Regions from separate parts of the Arthrobacter sp. P1_C12_2 genome, predicted to be linked through region 1. Evidence: predicted binding sites of a transcription regulator. Region 1 holds the regulator's gene; the other holds the start of a gene.

Region 1 (10,096 bases):
GGCCCGGCCGGGCCGGGAACGATGCCGCGGCCCGCGACGGCGCTCTGTCCTCCCGGGCGGCGCCCTCCCGGCCGGCAGAAAATCCGGCTGAAAATGAGGAGGCCGGCGTCCGCTAGGCAGAACCGAAGACCGCAGCCGCCGTCACTGTCCCTGGTCCCCCCACCAGGCCACGGTGGCGGCGGCTGCCTCGTGCAGCGGGGTCGGCGTTAGTCCCAGGGCGGCCTGGCTCGCGGTGGAATCCATCACGAACGGGTGCTCGAACTGATACATCGTCTCGGTCAGGTCCCGCATATCGGGGGAAAACACCCCGATTGCCTTCACCGCCCACCCGGGTACGCCGGTGACACGCGGTGCCCGGGCGCCGGCCGCCTGGGCGAATGCCCCCGCGATCTCGCGCTGGGTCAGTGCAGGTCCGGTGGGCGCATGCCACACCCGGTTCCACACCTGAGGCCTGTCCGCCGCCGCAATCATGGCGGCCGCGAGGTCCGGGACGTACGTGAAGGAATGCGGCTGGTCCGCCCGTCCGATCACCTGCATGGGCTTTCCGGCCGCGACGGGCCGGACCATGCGCTCGCCGGCGTGCGAATTGCGGACCCGCGGCCCGAAGAAATCGCTGGCAACCACGCTCACGGTAGCGGTGGGGGACTCCGCGCGGGCCGCGAGCAGCGCGGTCCGTACTCCGCGCTTGCCGCCCTGCGCCTGCCGCGGGCCGTCCTCGGTCATGACCTTCTCCGGGGCGCTGTAGGAGTACAGGCTTTCCGGAAAGACCACGACGGCGCCCGCCGCGCCCGCCGCGGCGAGCACGTTCTGCTCGGCGGCCGGCAGTTCCCTGGTCCACACATCGGCGTTGTACCGCGATCCGTGGATGCAGTGGAAAACGGCCGTGGCGCCGTGGAAGGCCTCGCCGAGCCGGGCGGGCTCCGAAACATCGACAGACAGCCTTTCGACCAATGGGTGGGAGGGTCCGCTGCCGGACCTGGTGAGGAGGCGCACGCGGTGGCCCGCCGCGGCAAGTTGGTCCGCGACGGTCCAGCCCACCGGGCCGGCCCCTGTGACGACATAGAGCCTGGACGATTGGTGCCCGGAGGCTACGGGTTGGGACATTCCGATCTCCTTTGAAGTTGCGAGAGCGGTGCTCTCCCATTCAGGATGCGACGCCGGGGCCGCAAAGTCAAGAGCAGTGCTCACATTTGTTGACAGTGCTCTTGTTTGTGGAATGCTGGACTCATGCCAGAAGACAGGATTGAAGCCGCGACAGGCGCCGACGGCCCCACCGGAACCGCGGCCGCGACGGCGCGGCCGCGCACCCCACGCGAGCGCGCCCGGGCCCAGACCGTCGCCGATATTGTCCGGCTGGGCCGGGAGCATCTGGCGGTGCACGGGGCCGCCGCGCTGTCCCTCCGCGCCGTGGCCCGCGATCTCGGCGTCGTCTCCTCGGCGGTCTACCGCTACGTGGAGAGCCGTGAGGAGCTGCTGACCCTTCTCCTGATCGATGCGTACAACGAACTCGGCGATGCAGTGGATGCCGCCATCGGGGCCGTGCCGGAGGCTGATTTCGGCGGGCGCTTCGCGGCGCTGGGCGGCGCGGTGCGGGAGTGGGCGCTCCGGGAGCCGTCCCGCTACGCCCTGCTCTTTGGCAGTCCGGTGCCCGGTTACCGGGCCCCGGCGGAGCGGACCACCGGCCCCGGGACCAGGGTGATTACGGCCCTCATTGGAATCCTCGACGGCGCCTTCCGGGCCGGGCGGCTCGCCGGGACCGGCCGGCGGGGTCCTGCCGTGGCTGCCGGACTGGCCGGGGACCTGGCGAAAATCCGTGCCGAGTTCGGCCTGGCGGTGCCGGATGACCTCCTGGCCCGCGGCGCGCTGGCCTGGACCTCACTTTTCGGTGCCGTCAGCTTCGAAGTTTTCGGCCAGTATGGCGCCGATACGTTCACCGCCCGGGAGGAGCTCTTCGGCCACCACCTGGCGGTGCTGGCCGACGTCGCGGGGCTACCGCCGGCCGGAGTTGACCCGTAAACCAGGTTCCCCTGTTGCCCTGCCGTGGCGCTCGATAGACTGCCCCTGCGCCCGCACGGGCGCGCCCGATGCGTCCAGGAAGGATCCATCCATGTCTGAAGAGAACAGGCCTGCAGAGAACAGGCCTGAAGAGAACACGCCTGAAGAGAACGTGTCCGGAAAAGCGGCGTCCCAAAACGCCGATGCGGGTCCCACCGAGGATGAAGCGGAGGCCGCGGCGCCAGAGGGGTCGTATGTCGAGGGCGACTACGGCTCCGCCGGCACGGCAGGCGAAGTCCCGCCCACCGCCGTCGAAGGGGCGTATGCGGCAGGGGACTACGGCAGCGCCGGCGTGGCCGAAGCGGCCGTCGTCGGCGAGGTGGAAGGCGACTACCCCGAGGGCGACTACGGCGAGGACGGGGTCTCCAGTGAACCCGCCGGCGTCGCCGAGGAGGGCGAGTATCCCGAAGGTGACTACGGGACCGCGGGAACGTCCCGTCCCGAGCGCGCCGGCCGGCCGGCAGCAGAAGAGCCTGGCGGTGACGACGCCGCTCGGGGCGACAACTAGCGCGAAGGAAGTTTGCGGGACCAGCCGGCTGGGGCGCCGGCTGGTCTGCGGCATGGGTCCGAGTGTCGGCGCTCTGTGCGCCCGTGCTCAGTGCGCAGGTTCGCGCAGGGCGAAACGCTGCCCGGGAAGCGCCAGAACGGCTGTAATCCGCGGGAATCCTGGCGGTGATGACTGACCGCGGGCCGGACTCGAAAGCAAAGTTGAGCCGATGTCGCTCAACTTTGAATTGACTTATGTCCGCGTCTGGGTAAAGTTGAGTGTAGATCGCTCAATAACGGTCGGACCCTTTGCGGTTAGAAGCATTAGAAGCACTGTGGTCCGCGGCCATCTCCGCAAGATTCCCAGGAAAGTAAGGAAGCAATCCATGTCACGTGCAGTAGGTATTGACCTCGGAACTACTAACTCCGTCGTCTCCGTTCTCGAAGGTGGCGAGCCCACCGTCATTGCCAACGCCGAGGGCGGCCGCACCACGCCGTCGGTTGTTGCCTTCTCCAAGTCCGGCGAGGTCCTGGTCGGCGAGATCGCCAAGCGCCAGGCCGTCAACAACATTGACCGCACCATCGCGTCCGTCAAGCGCCACATGGGCACTGACTGGACGGTCGCCATTGACGACAAGAAGTACACGGCGCAGGAAATTTCCGCCCGTATCCTCATGAAGCTCAAGAACGACGCCGAGTCCTACCTCGGTGAAAAGGTCACCGACGCCGTCGTCACCGTGCCGGCCTACTTCAACGACGCCCAGCGCCAGGCCACCAAGGAGGCCGGGGAAATCGCCGGCCTGAACGTCCTGCGCATCGTCAACGAGCCCACCGCGGCCGCCCTGGCCTATGGCCTGGACAAGGGCAAGGAAGATGAGCTCATCCTGGTCTTCGACCTCGGCGGCGGAACGTTCGACGTCTCCCTCCTTGAGGTCGGCAAGGACGAGGACAACTTCTCCACCATCCAGGTCCGCGCCACCGCCGGTGACAACCACCTCGGCGGCGACGACTGGGACCAGCGCGTCGTGGAGTACCTGCTGAACCAGCTCAAGGTCAAGGGCATCGACCTCACGAAGGACAAGATTGCCCTGCAGCGTCTTCGCGAAGCCGCGGAGCAGGCCAAGAAGGAACTCTCCTCCTCCTCCAGCACCAACGTTTCCCTCCAGTACCTGTCCGTCACCCCCGACGGCCCGGTCCACCTGGACGAGCAGCTGACCCGCGCCAAGTTCCAGGACCTCACCAAGGACCTGCTGGACCGCACCAAGAAGCCGTTCCAGGACGTCATCAAGGAAGCCGGCATCAAGCTCTCCGAGATCGACCACATCGTGCTCGTCGGCGGCTCCACCCGCATGCCGGCCGTCTACGACCTCGTCAAGGAACTGGCCGGAGGCAAGGAGCCCAACAAGGGCGTCAACCCCGATGAGGTCGTCGCCGTCGGCGCAGCCCTGCAGGCCGGTGTCCTCAAGGGTGAGCGCAAGGACGTGCTGCTGATCGACGTCACTCCGTTGTCCCTTGGCATCGAAACCAAGGGCGGCATCATGACGCACCTGATCGAGCGCAACACCGCCATCCCCACCAAGCGGAGCGAGACCTTCACCACCGCGGATGACAATCAGCCGTCCGTAGCCATCCAGGTCTTCCAGGGCGAGCGTGAGTTCACCCGCGACAACAAGCCGCTGGGCACGTTCGAGCTGACCGGCATCGCGCCGGCTCCCCGCGGTGTCCCGCAGGTCGAGGTCACCTTCGACATCGACGCCAACGGCATCGTGCACGTTTCGGCGAAGGACAAGGGCACCGGCAAGGAACAGTCCATGACCATCACCGGCGGCACCGCGCTGTCCAAGGAAGACATCGACCGCATGGTGCACGACGCCGAAGAGCACGCGGCCGAGGACAAGGCACGCCGCGAGGCAACCGACACCCGCAACACGGCCGAGCAGCTCGCCTACTCCGTGGACAAGCTGATCGCCGACAACGCCGACAAGCTGCCCGAAGAGGTCAAGACCGAGGTCAAGGCCGACGTCGACGCCCTCAAGAAGGCCCTCGAAGGCACCGATGACGCCGCCGTGAAGACCGCGTTCGAGAAGCTGCAGGCTTCCCAGAGCAAGCTCGGCGAAGCCATCTACGCCCAGGCCGGTTCCCCCGACGGCCACGCCGGTTCCCCCGACGGCCACGCCGGCGCTCAGGGTGCCCCCGCAGGCGAGCACGCGGCCGGCTCCGACGAGGACATCGTCGACGCCGAAATCGTTGACGAAGACGAGAAGAAGTAATCATGCCGCACCACGGTAACGAAGAAGAGCACGGTTCTTCCGAGAACCCGAGCCGCGGCAACGAGCAGGAGAACGAGCCGCAGAAGCCGGTGATCCACGACAACCGCAAGGTTGATCCGAAGACCGGCCAGGCCCGCCACCCTGACCAAGAGCACGCCGGTGCTGCGGACTCCGGTTCCGGGGACGCCCTGTCCCAGGCGGAGGACATCCTCAACAGTGTTGAGGTGCCCGCCGAGGAGTCGGTAGCGCAGGGCGTTGACGCGGCCGCGGCGGAGGAGCTAAGGAATGACCTCCGCCGGCTGCAGGCCGAGTACGTCAACTACCGCAAGCGTGTCGAGCGCGACCGCGCCGTGGCGGGCGAGATGGCCGTCATCGGCGTCCTGAACGCGCTGCTGCCGGTACTCGACGACGTCGACGCAGCCCGCCAGCACGGTGACCTCGCGGACGGCCCTTTCGCCGCGATCGCCGCCAAGCTGGAGGCTGCGCTGAAGACGTACGGACTGGTCCGCATCGATGAGACCGGCGTGGAGTTCGATCCGACCATCCACGAGGCCCTCATCCAGCAGCCCGGCACGGATATCGAAATCGACACCGTCAGCCAGGTGCTGCGCTCGGGCTACAAGTCGGGCGACCGCGTCCTCCGCGCGGCCCAGGTGATAGTCGCAGTTCCGGCGTAGTCACCTTCGCGAAGCGAGACAAGGGGCCCCGCCCCTCCGCCGGGTGGCCAAGGATCTGCGATCCTCGGCCACCCGGCTCCGGCAGGCCCGATGCCACTCCCGGGCCCCTTGTCTCGCTCCGCTCAGCGGTTGTCTCGCCTAAGGTGAGATGAGCGCAGCGAAGTTGGATAGGGGGCTGCGGCGTGGCGGGCACCGCGAAGCGGGCACGGCCCCCTATCCAGCGGAGCTCCAACGCAACAAAGAATTAGAGAGGAAACGCCATTGGCTAGCCAGGACTGGGTGGACAAGGACTTCTACAAGATCCTTGGTGTCGCCAAGGACGCTTCCGACGCCGACATCAAGAAGGCCTACCGCAAGCTTGCCCGGCAGCATCACCCGGACAGGAATGCGGGGGATGTCGCGTCGGAGAAGAAGTTCAAGGACATCTCCGAGGCCTATTCCGTGCTCTCGGATCCCGATGAGCGCCAGCAGTACGATGCCATCCGGGCCATGGGCGGCGGCGCACGCTTTGCTCCCGGCGGAAGCGGCGGCGCTGCCGGCGGAGCTGGCTTCGAGGACCTCTTCGGCGGCCTGTTCACCGGCGGTAGCGGGCGCCATTCCGGCGGCTTCAGCACGGCCGGCGGCATTCCGCCCGAGTTCGCAGATCTCTTCGGCGGCGGCGGATTCGGTGGCGGGGGCCAGTCGTTCCAGCGGGCTCCGCAGAAGGGCTCGGACCGCACCGCGTCCACGTCGATCTCGTTTGCCGGATCAATCCGCGGCACCACGATCGGCCTGCGTGAACCGGACGGCGAGGTCATCGACGTCCGCATCCCGGCCGGCATCAAGGACGGACAGAAGGTCCGCGTCCGCGGCAAGGGGCAGTACGCTCCCGCCGGCAACGGCGACCTCATGGTCACCGTCTCGGTGAAGCCGCATGAGTTCTACGTCCGCGACGGCGACAACCTCCGGATCCACGTTCCGGTCTCCTTCCCGGAGGCGGCCCTGGGTGCGGACATCGAGGTTCCGACGATCGACGGCGACAAGGTCAAGGTCAGGGTTCCCGCAGGGACGCCCTCGGGCAGGACGCTGCGCGTCAAGGGCCGTGGCGTCAAGCACGCCAAAGCCACCGGCGATCTGCTGGTGACAATCGACGTCGCTGTTCCGCGGAAGCTGAGCAAGGAAGCGGAGCAGGCCGTGAAGGCCTTCGCCGCGGCCACCGCCGATGAGGACGTCCGCGCGGGCCTGGCAGCCAAGGCCCGGCTCTAGGAACGGGATCCAGTCATGGGCATCGACTTCGATCAGCCGATCTTCGTCATCTCCGTTGCCGCGGAACTGGCGGACATGCACCCGCAGACGCTGCGCCAGTACGACCGGCTGGGTATCGTCTCGCCCAGCCGCGCCCCGGGCAAGTCGAGGCGCTACTCGCAGCGGGATGTGAACATGCTCCGCGAGGTCCAGCGGCTCTCCCAGGAGGGCGTCTCGCTGGAGGGCATCAAGCGGATCCTGCAGCTGGAGAACCAAGTGGCCGCCCTGCAGCGCCGGGTCAGCGAACTGACTGAGGAGCTCGGCCGGCGCCGCCAGGGGGCCGATTCGCGGATCTTTGCCGCAGGAACTGCCGGCGACGTCGTCAGCCTGGCCCGCGGCAAGCGTCCGCAGGCGAGGTCTCAGGCGCTGGTGGTGTGGCGGCCGCGGGGCATCGACTAGGACAAATCGACTAGGACAAACAGCGGTGCCCGGGACCATTGGTCCCGGGCACGCTGTTGTTGCGTCCGGCGGGTTGCTGCCGGTGGGCTTACTTGCTGGCGGCGATGAGCTGGTCGACGGCGGCGCGTTCGCGCTTTCCCCAGGTTTCCCGGGTGACCAGGGCGGCGATGAGCCCGATGGCTCCGCATGCCATGTAGACGATTGCCACGCCGCTCCAGCCCCAGGCGGCGGCCGTGGCTGCTGCGATGAGCGGGATGAAGCCGGAGATTGCGGCCGAGAACTGGTATCCGATGGAGGCTCCGGAGGTCCGGGTGTTGGCGGGGAAGAGCTCGGAGAACCAGGCGCCTTGGGCGCCGGCGAGCATGTCGTGCAGGATCGGCAACCCGACGATGTACGCGAGGATGACCAGGAACGGGACGCCGGTGTTGACCATGAGGAACATCGGGAAGCCAAAGAGGATAATGCCGGCAGTGCCGATGATGTAGAGCCGGCGGCGTCCGATCCTGTCCGTGAGCCGGCCCCAGAGGATGGTGGTCACCACGCCCAATGCCGCGGCGAGCACCAGCCCGGTTAGGCCCGTCTGGCGGTCGACCAGCTTGTTGGCGACGATGTAGGAGAGCAGGTACGTGACGATCACGTAGAAGCCGCCGGATTCTGCCAGCCGAAGGCCGATGACCCGCAGGATCGTGCGCCAGTCATTCTTGATGACGGTCAGGAGCGGATTCTTGACGAGTTCGCCTTTGGCTTTCGTTTCCTCGAACTCGGGGGATTCGCTGACCTTCATTCGGATGATGATGCCGGCAATGATCAGGACGGAGCTGGCGAGGAACGGCACGCGCCAGGACCATTCGTTGTTCCAGCCGGTGGTGGCAAGGAAGACGAGGTTGGCCAGCAACAGGCCAAGCGGGACACCAGCCTGCGGAATGCCGGTGTAGCGGCCGCGCTGTCGCCATGGAGCGTGCTCAAAGGTCATCATGATGGCGCCGCCCCATTCGGCGCCGAAGGCCAGGCCCTGGATGATGCGGATCGCGACGAGCAGGATTGGGGCCAGGACGCCCACCTGCTGGTAGGTGGGCAGGACGCCGATAAGGAAGGTCGCGGCACCCATGACCAGCAACGCGCCGACCAGGACCGGTTTGCGGCCGTACTTGTCGCCGAGGAAGCCGCCGATCAGTCCGCCCAGCGGCCGCATGGCAAAGCCCACGGCGAGGGTGGCGAACGCCAGCAGGGTGGCGGCGACGGGGTCCTGGCCGGGAAAGAATGCGGTGCCGAAATAAAGCGCGGCGGCCGTGCCGTAGGCGAGGAAGTCATAGTTTTCGATCGTCGTGCCGACGGCACTTCCGATCGCGACCTTGAGCTTGTCCGGTGAACCGTGTTCAGCCTGGCGGGTCTGTGTTTGCGTGAGCGTGCTCATCAGCGTCCCTATCTTTTCGATATGGGCGGGGGATTTTCCCCCTGTCCCGGGTGCCGAGGGCCCTGCACCGGGCGACGCCGTCAGCGGGCGTCAGCGCGGGTGGTTCGGTTCCTCGACGTTTCCAATGTTGTAAAAGCTGCGGATGTGGTCCCCCACAGCGCGCCTGGACTCATTCGCGTCCCGTCGCCGGATGGCATCGAGAATGTGGCGGTGTTCGCTGCGAACGACTGTGGCGGTTTTCTTCCAGTCCTCCAGCCGCGCATAGGCCTCGATCATCTGGCGGTTGATTGCGGTCCGAAGCGAGCCCATCAAGTGGGAGGAAAGTGTGTTGCCTGTTGATTCGGCGATCCGGACGTGGAATGCGGCGTCCAGTCGGTTGAACTCTGCGGTGGAAATGTCGGGTTTATCCATCGCATCCAGGATCAGTTCCAGTTCGTGGTGGTCCTGTTCGCTGGCCCGCACCGCGGCTTCCTCGCAGCACCAGGTTTCCAGTGCGATCCGCGTTTCAAGAACCTCTTTCTGGTCGAATTGACCCAGTGCGAGCTGGAGCTTGAGCAGGTTGACGAATCCGGATCCCGGCTCGCCGACCAGCACTGCCCCGCCTTCGGCCCCGCCTCCGGGGCGGATGTCCACGATGCCCAGGGCCTCAAGGACCCTGAGGGATTCCCGGAGCGATGGCCGGGAAACTCCCAGAAGTGCCGAGAGGTCCCGTTCGCTGGGCAGCTTGTCACCTGCCTTAAGCCTGCCGTCCAGGATCCTGTCCTCGATCTGGGACATCACCTGTTCGTAGGTCCGGACTCTTTGGACCGGTTCCCATGCTTCTGCGCTCATGTTCGACCACCTCGTTGATTGCCATGCCGCCAGCCGACCGCCGGCGGCATTTCCATCGTAGCCTCGGCCTGAAGGTCTGACCTATGCGTGCGTCAGCATCTCGGCCCGGAATTCCGTCTCCAGCTGCCGCCGTATCTGGACCGCCAGGAGGGTTTCGTCGGCGTCGACGTCGTCCCAGGAGACGGTGCCGTCCTTGGGGACGTCGCGCTTGAGTTTCATCCCGTGCGCCAGGCCCAGCGGCAGGGCGTTGCGTTCCAGGGAGATCCGGGCCGGAGCCAGCTTGCCGAACGCGGTGTAGCCGCCTTCGCCGTCCAGGATTTCGCCCGCCTTGAGGTCCTTCTTTGCCGTCGTCATGACGTCGCCGCGGAAGCCGGTCGGTGAACCGGTGGCCTCCCCACGCAGTACGGCCGAGGCGATACTGACCCCCAACTCGAGTCCGATCATGTGATACGGGCGGTACAGCGATCCGTACCGGCCGGTGGGGTCGGTCTTGACGCCGTATTCGGCGAAGCACTGCACTGCGTAGTCGGTCTTGGCCTCGAAGGTGACATAAACGCCCCAGCGCAGGTCGCGCTCGACTTCGGTGCCGTCCCGGTTCAGGCTGGAGGCGATCTCCACGGTGCCGCGCCGGGTCAGGATCCCGCCTACGGACTTTTCGCGGTACACGTTCGGCAGGTCAT
Region 2 (10,096 bases), on a different contig from region 1:
AGGCCCTGCGTGACCATTCCGACCGCCACAACCAGATCGTCGGGAGCAAGCTCGTCGACGGTGATGAGTTCCAATGACCGGTCCTCCATCGCCCGCTGGATCATCTCAGCGTAGACGTAGATGGCCGTCGGGTCGATGGTGCAGGCCAGGAAGTGGGCACCTGTTCTGAGGTTCCGGACGTCCTCGGTAGTGAGTACGGTGCTCATGGGTTGGTTCCTCGCGCGGCTGCGGGCAGCACGTGTTCCTCAGCGGCGGACGTTTCTCCTGCCGCCTGGACCCGGATTCGAACGATTCCGGGGTTGCCGTAGGGCATGGCAAAGACGTTCGATTCAACGATGTAGGTCTGCCCGGGGCTGGCGCCCAACTGGACCGCCGCTGAGTGGGCGTCCTCTTCGGCGAGGTTCTGCACGCGTTTCAAGTCAACCCGGCCGCTAACGGTCTCGAGCCTGTCGATCCACGCCGTCAGCGGGGCCACGGCAGATCCTTCCAGTGCGGCGTCCTGCACCGCCGGCAGAGTGGGCACCAGCCCGAAGGGCAGCGCACTCTGCTGCCACTCGCGGAGGTCGGCAATCACGGAGGGGATGTCGGTGCGAACCGGATGGTGGACGGTGTACGGCTCCAGAATGGCGGCGTTGCTGGCAAGGCTTGCGTCAAATCCTTGGCGAATGAGGCTTCTGGTGACAGGCAGGCCTCCACGGGTGTGGCCCACGTTGACCCCGGCCTCCATGCAGAGAATGACCTCCCCTTCGGGCATTCCCGCCAACGTGGCCGCGCCAAGGATTCCCATCGCGGGCTCGGCGCGCAACCCGTGCACAGGCGCCAAGGCCAGCCGTGACAGAGGTGCGCGGCCGCCGTCGTTCTTTGCAAACGACAAGAGGGTGGTCGGGAGCTGGCGCCGGCCTGCCTCCTCAAGCATGGCAGCCAGCTCTTCCCCCGTTTCCATCAGGGCGCTGTTAAGGATGGCCGTGTAGTCGCGGTCCCGGAAAACGCTGGAATAGAAGTCATTGGAAATACTAATCCGCATATCTCTGTCGTTGCTTAGGATGGCATCGGCTATGCGCGTTTCATGGTCCTTTGACGCTGTCGAACCGACGGAAGTGATGGCCACGTTCCGCACGTCACCGGCAAGGATGCCGGGGAGATCGGCCAGGAACGCCTCCAGGTCCAACCGGGCCAGAGGCCGTCCCCGCAGGTCGTGACCCCCGCGGACATGCACGGTCCGGGTCACTGCCGGTTCAACAAGGGCTGGCAGCACGGTCTTGTGAAAGTCGTCCGCGGGGGGACGGGGTGAAATACGGATGGCGACCACGTCTGCCAGTTTCCGCTCCACCAAGACCCGTCCGACGTCGGCAGTGATCTCCGTGATGCCTGACCCGAACTCCCGACGGAGCCCGGACAGGGACGACTCCAATGCATCCGACAAGCTGCCCGCGTGCACCTCCCGAGCGGCGGAAACTACAGTCCGCCCGTCCAGTACAACGGTCCAGCAGCTGGTTCCCTGTAGCCGCAGTCCCACTCTCATTGTTCAGTTCCTGCCTGGCGTCTACCAACGTTGAGTATCTGCCGAGTCGTGAATATCTTCCCTGTGTATAGAGTGCACCACTAGTCGTCCTCTAGTGCTCCCCCAGTCGCGGAGAGAGCATTGTTTCGTGCTCCTCGGCCTATTGTTCGTGCCGTTCTGAGGACGGCTGTTGTGGCCGCGGCGGCCTTCAGGGCAGCGAGGGCGGTGCCGGCCGAAGCGATGGTTCGGCGATTGCCGTGGGCCCAGCCCACCCGTGTTCCGGTCAGTTGTTCCAGTCCACGCCAGATAGTGCGGGGCGGAGCTAGCCCCTGATGCGGGATCAGGACCCAGGGGGAGATGGCCCAGTAGGCATGTTCTAGTCCGAACAACCCGCCGAAGGGGCCGGTCAGGAGGGCTGCCGTTCCCCACCGGGACGATGGCCAGAAGTGATCTCGCTCGGGGTTTCGCCCTGAGGCTGAGCAGCGCCCAGGCACCGGGGCGCCCCGATTTCCCCGGGTCCGTACCCTGCCCACTGCTGCACCCGGGAATAAATCCGTTTTCCCAGCGTTGAGTCAAGTACACTCAACTCTCATACGGAGGTTTCATGGCTGCATTTTTTGGACCGGCCGAGTCCGGCCACGGCTCGTTCGACGAATTCCTTGCCCGTTACCTGCAGGGCCAGCGCACGGCCGGCCCCGGGCACCCGATGGACATCACCCGGCTGCTGAGCCGGCGCACCCATGACGTGCTCGCGCGTGCCGCACAGTTCGCCGCGCAGCACGGTCACATCCATGTGGACGCGCTGCACGTCCTGCGTGTCATGGTCGAGACGGAACCGGCCGCCGACTACATCCGGCACGCAGGCGCGGAACCTGCTGCCATCGCCGCGGCGGCCGAGGAGCGTCTCCCGGAGCAGGCAACCGCCAGGGCGGAAACGACGCCGGCCCTGACACCGTCGGCCCAGCGCGCCCTACTCGACGCCTACCAGGTTGCCCGGGCATTCGGCTCAACCTACATCGATCCCGAACACGTGTTCTTCGCGCTCGTCGTCAACCAGGAGGCCCCGGCCGGGCAGGTGCTCGCCGCGGCCGGGGTGACGCCGGAGTCCCTGCAGTCCGGTCCGCGCGAGCAGTCCCCTCGGCGTGGGGCCACGCCGACCGGCGCGGAGCCCGGACGGCCGCAGGCAGCTGCCGCCGGGTCTGACACCCCGACCCTGGACACCTACGGCAGTGACCTCACGACACGTGCCCGCGAAGGCAGCCTGGACCCGGTGATCGGCCGAAGCGCCGAGATCGAGCAGACCATCGAGATCTTGGCCCGGCGCACCAAGAACAACCCTGTCCTAGTCGGGGAAGCCGGCGTGGGCAAGACCGCGATCATCGAAGGGCTGGCCCAGGCGATCATCGCGGGCGCCGTGCCCGAACAGCTCCGCGGCAAGCGCGTCATTGCCCTGGATCTGCCGGCCATGTTGGCCGGAACGCGGTACCGCGGTGACTTCGAGGAGCGCCTGACCAAGGCGATGGACGAGGTCGGTTCACACGCCGGGGAAATCATCCTGTTCATCGACGAACTTCACACGGTCGTCGGAGCCGGCGGCGCGGGGGAAGGCGGCATGGACGCAGGAAACATCCTGAAGCCGCGCCTGGCCCGTGGTGAACTTCATCTCGTCGGCGCCACCACCCTGAACGAATACCGAAAGGTGGAAAAGGACGCGGCACTGGAACGCCGCTTCCAGCCCGTACAGGTCGGCGAGCCGAGCATCGAAGACGCCGTACAGATCCTCGACGGCCTGCGCGGACGGTACGAGGAACACCACGGCGTCCGCTACACCGACGAGGCGATCCGCGCCGCCGTCGAACTCTCCGCACGCTACGTGACGGACCGTTTCCTACCCGACAAGGCCATCGACCTCATCGACCAGGCAGGTGCGCGGCTGAGCATCAAACTCGGCTCACAGACCGACGTGGCTGTTCTTCGCGAACAGCTCGCAACCCTGGAAAAGTCCAAGAACGACGCCGTCGCCACGGAACGCTATGAAGAGGCCTCGCGGCTGCGGGATGAGATCGACGCAGTGAGCGGGAAGCTCTCCGCTTCGATTTCCAGTGCACCTGAGGCTTCCGAAGGCGCTGAGGCCGTCGTCAGCGAAGCGGAGATCGCAGGGATCATCTCACGGTCCACCGGAATCCCAGCCAGCCGGCTCACAGAAGACGACCGGGAACGCCTGGCCAGGCTCGAGGAGGAACTGCATCAGCGGATCGTCGGGCAGGACGACGCCGTGACGCTGATCGCGAAGGCGGTTCGGCGTAGCCGCACCGGCATGGGGGACGCGGACAGGCCCGTCGGCAGCTTCCTGTTCCTCGGCCCGACCGGTGTGGGCAAGACCGAACTCGCCAAGGCGCTGGCCGGGTCGTTGTTCGGGGATGAGAATGCAATGGTGCGCTTCGACATGAGCGAGTTCGGCGAACGGCACACCGTAAGCCGGCTGGTCGGAGCCCCTCCGGGCTATGTCGGCTATGGCGAAGCCGGGCAGTTGACCGAACGCGTCCGTCGAAACCCGTACTCCGTGGTGTTGCTCGATGAAGTGGAGAAGGCCCACCCGGATGTGTTCAACCTTCTGCTTCAGGTGCTCGACGACGGGCGGCTGACCGACGGACAGGGCCGCATGGTGGACTTCCGCAACACAGTGATCATCATGACCTCCAACCTCGGCTCGGAGTTCCTGGCCAGCAAGGGCGGCGCGATGGGCTTTGTATCCAAGGCCGACGAGGGCAACGGCTTCGGCTCAGAGAAGGCGCTGCGGGACCGGGTGCTGGGCCGGCTGCGCGAGACGATGCGGCCGGAGTTCCTCAACCGGATCGACGAGATCGTCCTGTTCCGCAAGCTGGACCAGGCGCAGCTGCGCCGGATCGTTCGGCTGATGCTGAACCAGACGGAAGCCCGCCTGCAGTCCCAGGGCATCACTCTCGAGGTCAGCGAAACGGCTGTCGACTGGATCGCCGAACGCGGCTACGAGCCCGAATACGGAGCCCGGCCGATGCGCCGTGTGATCCAGCGCGAGCTGGACGACCGGATCGCGGATCTGTTCGTGGCGTCGGACCTTCAGTCTGGCGGCCAAGTGGCCGTCTCGGTCGACGAGCAGTCGCTCGTCGTCGAGGCCCGCCATGAGGCGATGCCGCTGGCGGCGTAAGCCACCTCCGGATCCGCCAGCGGGCGGATCCGGTACACGGCCGGATACACAGCCACCCTGTGTGCCCGGCCGAAGCTGCCTGCGTCGTGCCGTATCACCGTGCCGTATCGCCAAGCCTGAGGCGCCGTTCTCCGCGGGCTCCATGAGGTTGTGGTGGATGACGGTGATGCATTTCAGCGACCACCGTGGCGAGCAGAAGTCCATAATGAGTGCCAGCCGCCCCTTGTGCCCACTTTCCCCGAACGGGCTAGGCCAACGCCTGCAGGGCTGCAGCGATGGTTTGGCTGCCGTCGCGGAACCCGATAGTCCGGCCGATTGCGGCGGGCAGCTCCAGGACGGCCGCAGCGACGAGGGCGACGTTGGCGCGGGCGGTTTCGGCAGCCTGCCATGGTTCGTTGACGTGGACGTCTATCAGGCCGCTGCCCGGCTTGTCCGTGAGCGCGCCGGGGCCGAGGATGGTCCAGTCCAAGCTGGTGCCGCGCAGGTAGGAGTCAGCGGCGGCCTTGGACTCCGCGTAGTGGAAGAAGGGGTTGTCCCGGGGCACTCCGTGGTCCGGTCCGGCTCCAAGATAGGACACCATGACATAGCGGCCGACGCCGGACTGGGCAGCGGCGTCCATCGAGCGGATCGCGGCGTCACGGTCCACGGCGTAGGTCCTCCCCGGGTTTCCGCCGCCGGCACCGGCCGACCATACGACGGCGTCGTGACCCGAGAGCGCCTCGGCGATTTCCGCCGTCGTCGCATTCTCCACGTCCAGGACGACCGGGGTGGCGCCGGTTGCCGCGACGTCGGACGCGTGCTCGGGGTTGCGGAAGATGGCGGTGACCTCCTGCCCGTCCGCAGCCAGGACTTTGGAGAGTTCCCTAGCCACTTTTCCGTGGCCGCCTATGATTGCGATTCGGACCATAGACCCATTCTGTCCCACGTCCCGGCACCCAGGTACCCTTTGCGGTATCAGATTCGGCGGCGTTGCCGGGGCAAAGTCAAGGAGTCGGAGCAACGCCGGGGTTTAAGCCGCCGCTTGCAGCGGCTGGTTCAGACGGTTGGCCAGGTTCCGCAGTCACGCCGGGCAGAACCCGCCAACAAGTCGCGCACGGTATCCGCGGCCCTGTCGCCAGTCCTGGCAGCCTGACCCGCAGCACTGGCTACTTGGACGGGAAGGTTATCGCAGGCGGACGCCCGGAGGGAGGTGGGGCGTCCCAGCCTGCGCTGGTTATTGCGGTCGTTCCTGGCCTTGCGGAGGCGGATGTCGATGGCGTCGCTGCGCCGGTCTCGTTTCAGTCTGTCGTTGATATGGCGGGCGTAGAAGTTGGGTTTGACGGTGTTACGGGCAGCAGCGCACGGCCAGGGTGCCCCGGCATTGAGCTTGCCGGTCGTAGGCCTGATGGCGCAGTGGCCCGTTGACTGCACTCCGGGTGGCCCTGCCTGACCGCATGGCGGGAGGGATGGCACCGCGCGGTCCAGCCAGGGGGATCGATCTGCGTGGATGCACCGCCGCATCCGGGCCGGCGGGGCCCGCCGGTGTTGGGCGGAGAGTCTTGACTTACTCTTCCTCCGGCGAGACCCTGCAGGGATCCGGCAAGTTCCATCGACGAAGGACACCGCCATGCCCGCGGCAAACCACGAAAACGTCGGCGAGGACCTCTCACAGGTCGCTGAACTCGCTGCGCAGCTCCGGGTGGACTCCATCCGGTCCAGCACGTCCGCCGGATCCGGCCATCCAACGTCGAGCATGTCGGCCGCAGACCTGCTGGCTGTCCTGATCAGCCGTCATCTGCGCTATGACTGGGACAACCCGGACCTGGACACCAACGATCACCTGATCTTCTCCAAAGGCCATGCCTCTCCCCTGCTGTATTCAGTCTTCAAGGCCGTCGGCGTCGTCTCCGACGATGAGCTCATGACCGGCTACCGCCGCATCGGCCGCCGCCTGCAGGGACATCCGACGCCGGCACTGCCGTGGGTAGATTTCGCGACAGGCTCGCTGGGGCAGGGACTCCCCGACGGCGTCGGAGTGGCCCTCGCTGGGAAATACCTGGATCGGCTCCCCTACCGGGTGTGGGTGCTGTGTGGCGACAGCGAAATGGCGGAAGGCTCCATTTGGGAAGCCCTGGACAAGGCCTCCCACTATGGCCTGACCAACCTGGTCACCGTCGTTGACGTAAACCGGCTGGGACAGCGGGGCGAGACCGAACTCGGCTGGGACATGGAGTCCTATGCCCGCCGGGTCCAGGCTTTCGGCGCCCAGGCCATCATCATCGACGGCCACGATCTCGACATGATTGACACGGCTTTTTCCACTGCGGCGAAAGCACCTGAAGGCAAGCCCGTGGTCATCCTCGCCAAGACCATCAAGGCCAAAGGCTTCCCACAGATCGAAGACAGTCCGGATTGGCACGGAAAACCCTTACCGCCCGACATGGCCGAGAAGGCTATTGCAGAACTCGGCGGTCAACGGACACTGACCTTGCGGGGCCCTCTTCCGGAAGAAGGGTCAAAGGCACGCATCGACGCTCCCGGCGCAACCTTCCCCAGCTACGCAGTGGGCGAAGAGGTCGCCACGCGAAAGGCTTACGGCGACGCTTTGGCAGCACTCGGCGGCATCGATCCCGCCGTTGTTGCCTTGGACGGTGAGGTCAGCAATTCCACCCATGCGGACGAATTCGCCAAGGCATTCCCCGGCCGGTTCTTCGAGATGTACATCGCCGAGCAGCAGCTCATCGCCGCCGCCACGGGACTGAGCAGCCGGGGATATAAAGCCTTCGCGTCGACCTTCGCGGCCTTCCTCACCCGCGCCTACGACTTCATCCGCATGGGGTCCATCACGGGCGCCGATCTTCGCCTGTGCGGCTCGCACTCCGGCGTCGAGATCGGCGCCGACGGCCCCTCCCAGATGGCGCTGGAAGACCTCGCGATGATCCGGGCCGTGCATGGTTCGACCGTCCTCTACCCTGCCGACGCGACCAGCACAGCCGCCCTGGTGCAGGGCATGGCGGAAACTTCCGGCATCAGCTATCTCCGGACCACCCGCGGCGCCTACCCCGTCCTGTACGGCGCCTCAGAGCAGTTCCCGGTCGGCGGTTCCAAGCTCCTGCGGTCCTCCGGCAACGACGACGTCACCCTCGTCGGGGCAGGGGTCACCCTTCATGAAGCGCTCAAGGCGGCAGACATCCTCGACGCTGACGGAATCCAGGCCCGCGTCATCGACTGCTACTCCATCAAGCCCATAGACGCAGAAACACTGCTCACCGCCGCCGGCGAGACACAGGGCCGCGTCATCGTCGCCGAAGACCACCGCCCCGAGGGAGGCCTGGGATCAGCGGTCAAGGATGCCTTGCTCACGGCACCGCCGGGTGACCTGTCCATCACGCACTTGGCCGTGCACGGCATGCCCGGGTCCGGAACCGGGCAGGAGCTCCTGTCCTGGGCAGGCATCGACGCAGAACATATCGCCGAGGCCGCCCGGAGCCTGGCCGGGCCAAACCCGCACCGGTCTTGATGGCGTGGCTCCCCGGGACCAACATAAACCCCCGACAGGCCTCTCCCCCGGAAACTGCTGGCTATTCGGCCCCAATTGTCCAGATTGTGTCTGGACAATTGGGCTGGACCGTCGGAAGCTACAACCTCTCTTCGCCGTACCGGCCCTGGGTGTCTGGTCCCAAACCGGGATTCTGGACTTCGGCCGGGGCTGGAATCACGGGCACAGGATTCATTTCCGCGGTCGCGTGGTTGGCGCTGGGGAAGGCCTCGTACTGTAGGCGCGGGCCTAATTGTCCAAAGAGCTTTGGACAATTCCTGATGTTGCTTTGGCGGAGTCAGCACGCCGTGGCGGGTGTGAGTTTCCCAATGTGAGCGATTATTGGCTGTCGTCGGTGTCAGAGCCTGCTTCTGCCCATTCCAGGGCGGCTACGAAGTGCCCCTCATTGGGGAGAGCCTGCTGTTCGGAAGCCGGGAGCTTGTCGTAGGTGTAGGTGGCGACGGCCATGGGTGAGGTGGAGCGTCCCAGGCTGTACCGGACGCTGCGGTTGTTCTTGGTGCCGCAGATGAGGATGCCGATGGTTTCGTTGTGGTGGCCGCGCCGAAGGGTGTCGTCGACGAGCGCTACGTAGAAGTTGAGCTTGCCGGCGTACTCCGGTTGGAACTTGCCCGTTTTAAGTTCGATAACCACATAGCCCGTTAACCGCACCAATGACGCACTTCACAGTTGATGCTCGGCACCGCTCCCCCCGTTAGGAACGGGGCATTTTGTGCAGGCACTGACTGCACCATCGTTCTGCTTAGCTGCTCTCCCGGCCTGACAAAGGGACCTGGGTCTGTCACTACCGGAGTCTGTGAGTCCGTTCCTGCGGCCGATAGCGGATACTACGTCAAGCTAGGTTGTCGAAGGGTCCATTATCGGCGCTTTCACGGTGCTGGGTGATCTGTCCGTGATCGATCCGGCAGCCCCGAGGGCGCGCTAGTCAAGTAATCCCACGATGTAACCGACAAAGTCCAGTAGCGACAACAGGACCACGGCCGCGATCCCGGCCATCCAGAGAATCTGGGCACCCTTCGTCGTACCGTTCTCATCGTGACCCTGCGGCCCGGCCGTCGAGGCTTCGCCCGGTGGGGTCTCGCCTGGCGGGGCTCCGCCTCCCGGCTCCAAGCCAGTGATCTTGTCCTCATATGGGTCTGGATTGCTTCCTGACACGTTCACTCCCTTGGCCGTAGTCGTGATGCTTTGATCAGGGTAACGGGCGGCGGTGGTCGGGCCCAGGCTGGGCGGGCCTCGATTCCGGGCTTGGTCCTCGCCCATCCCGGGACGGGTTTTGTCCGACTGAACGTGTGGCTGCAGGACGGGTGTCAGCAGAAATAGGCAAAGAGGGTACCCAGGTTCCAGAACTGTCACCTCAACCTGCCGAGCATCCCTAGATTTGCCGCGGGGCGGTCCCGCTCACGAGCTGGCTGACCGCTTCGTCTGCGGGCGTCTGCCCATCAATCAATTCAACAATGGTCCGGTTGAGCGCCGGATTATTCAGCGCGGCCTCGATAAATGCTGCAACATTGTCCCGGTGAACATCGCCGTACTCGACCGCTAGCCCAGCCTTGACTCGGCCGTCACCAGGCTCGTCGCGAAGAAGCCCGGGGCGGACAACCAACCAGTCCAGACCGGTCCGGGTCAGGTAGACATCGGCCGACTATTTCGTGCGCATGTAATGCTCGAAGCCCTCATTCACGTGCCCACCGCGGCCCCTGTCTACCACCGGGCACGGCGCTCGGGCCCCTTCACATGCGGGGATGGCTTCAGATCCAGCCGCCTGAGACGCCCGGGACTGTGCCGTCCCGGTGCACCGCTACCATCTGGGCTGCGCTCATCCCCCTCAGGTACCCCTCGGCCGCCTGCTCGGCGGTGATCCCCGCGTCGACAA

What was found. The regulator HspR, encoded in region 1, represses chaperone genes until heat shock. The targets are predictions, from matches to a motif close to AAGTTGAGTCNNNNNGACTCAACTT.
Region 2: AC1DZQ_RS15335 (ATP-dependent Clp protease ATP-binding subunit) is a predicted target of HspR. The motif match lies at 2,066-2,090, and genes of this name have one in related genera.

Annotation. Positions count from the first base shown of each region.
Region 1 is NZ_JBFUAF010000001.1:463,792-473,887, reverse strand. Features, by position in the region: gene AC1DZQ_RS02230 (MMPL family transporter) at 1-116, shown strand, start outside; gene AC1DZQ_RS02225 (NAD-dependent epimerase/dehydratase family protein) at 142-1,104, opposite strand; gene AC1DZQ_RS02220 (TetR/AcrR family transcriptional regulator) at 1,228-2,016, shown strand; gene AC1DZQ_RS02215 (hypothetical protein) at 2,108-2,563, shown strand; gene dnaK (molecular chaperone DnaK) at 2,928-4,811, shown strand; gene AC1DZQ_RS02205 (nucleotide exchange factor GrpE) at 4,814-5,488, shown strand; gene AC1DZQ_RS02200 (DnaJ C-terminal domain-containing protein) at 5,750-6,733, shown strand; gene AC1DZQ_RS02195 (heat shock protein transcriptional repressor HspR) at 6,749-7,171, shown strand; gene AC1DZQ_RS02190 (MFS transporter) at 7,260-8,585, opposite strand; gene AC1DZQ_RS02185 (FadR/GntR family transcriptional regulator) at 8,676-9,416, opposite strand; gene AC1DZQ_RS02180 (NAD(P)H-dependent oxidoreductase) at 9,498-10,096, opposite strand, start outside.
Region 2 is NZ_JBFUAF010000014.1:73,185-83,280, reverse strand. Features, by position in the region: gene AC1DZQ_RS15345 (DUF917 domain-containing protein) at 1-206, opposite strand, end outside; gene AC1DZQ_RS15340 (hydantoinase/oxoprolinase N-terminal domain-containing protein) at 203-1,423, opposite strand; gene AC1DZQ_RS15335 (ATP-dependent Clp protease ATP-binding subunit) at 2,106-4,688, shown strand; gene AC1DZQ_RS15330 (SDR family oxidoreductase) at 4,936-5,595, opposite strand; gene AC1DZQ_RS15325 (transketolase) at 6,295-8,187, shown strand; gene AC1DZQ_RS15320 (PDDEXK nuclease domain-containing protein) at 8,545-8,874, opposite strand; gene AC1DZQ_RS15315 (DUF6480 family protein) at 9,145-9,378, opposite strand; gene AC1DZQ_RS15310 (NAD(P)H-binding protein) at 9,596-9,850, opposite strand; gene AC1DZQ_RS15305 (hypothetical protein) at 9,972-10,096, opposite strand, start outside.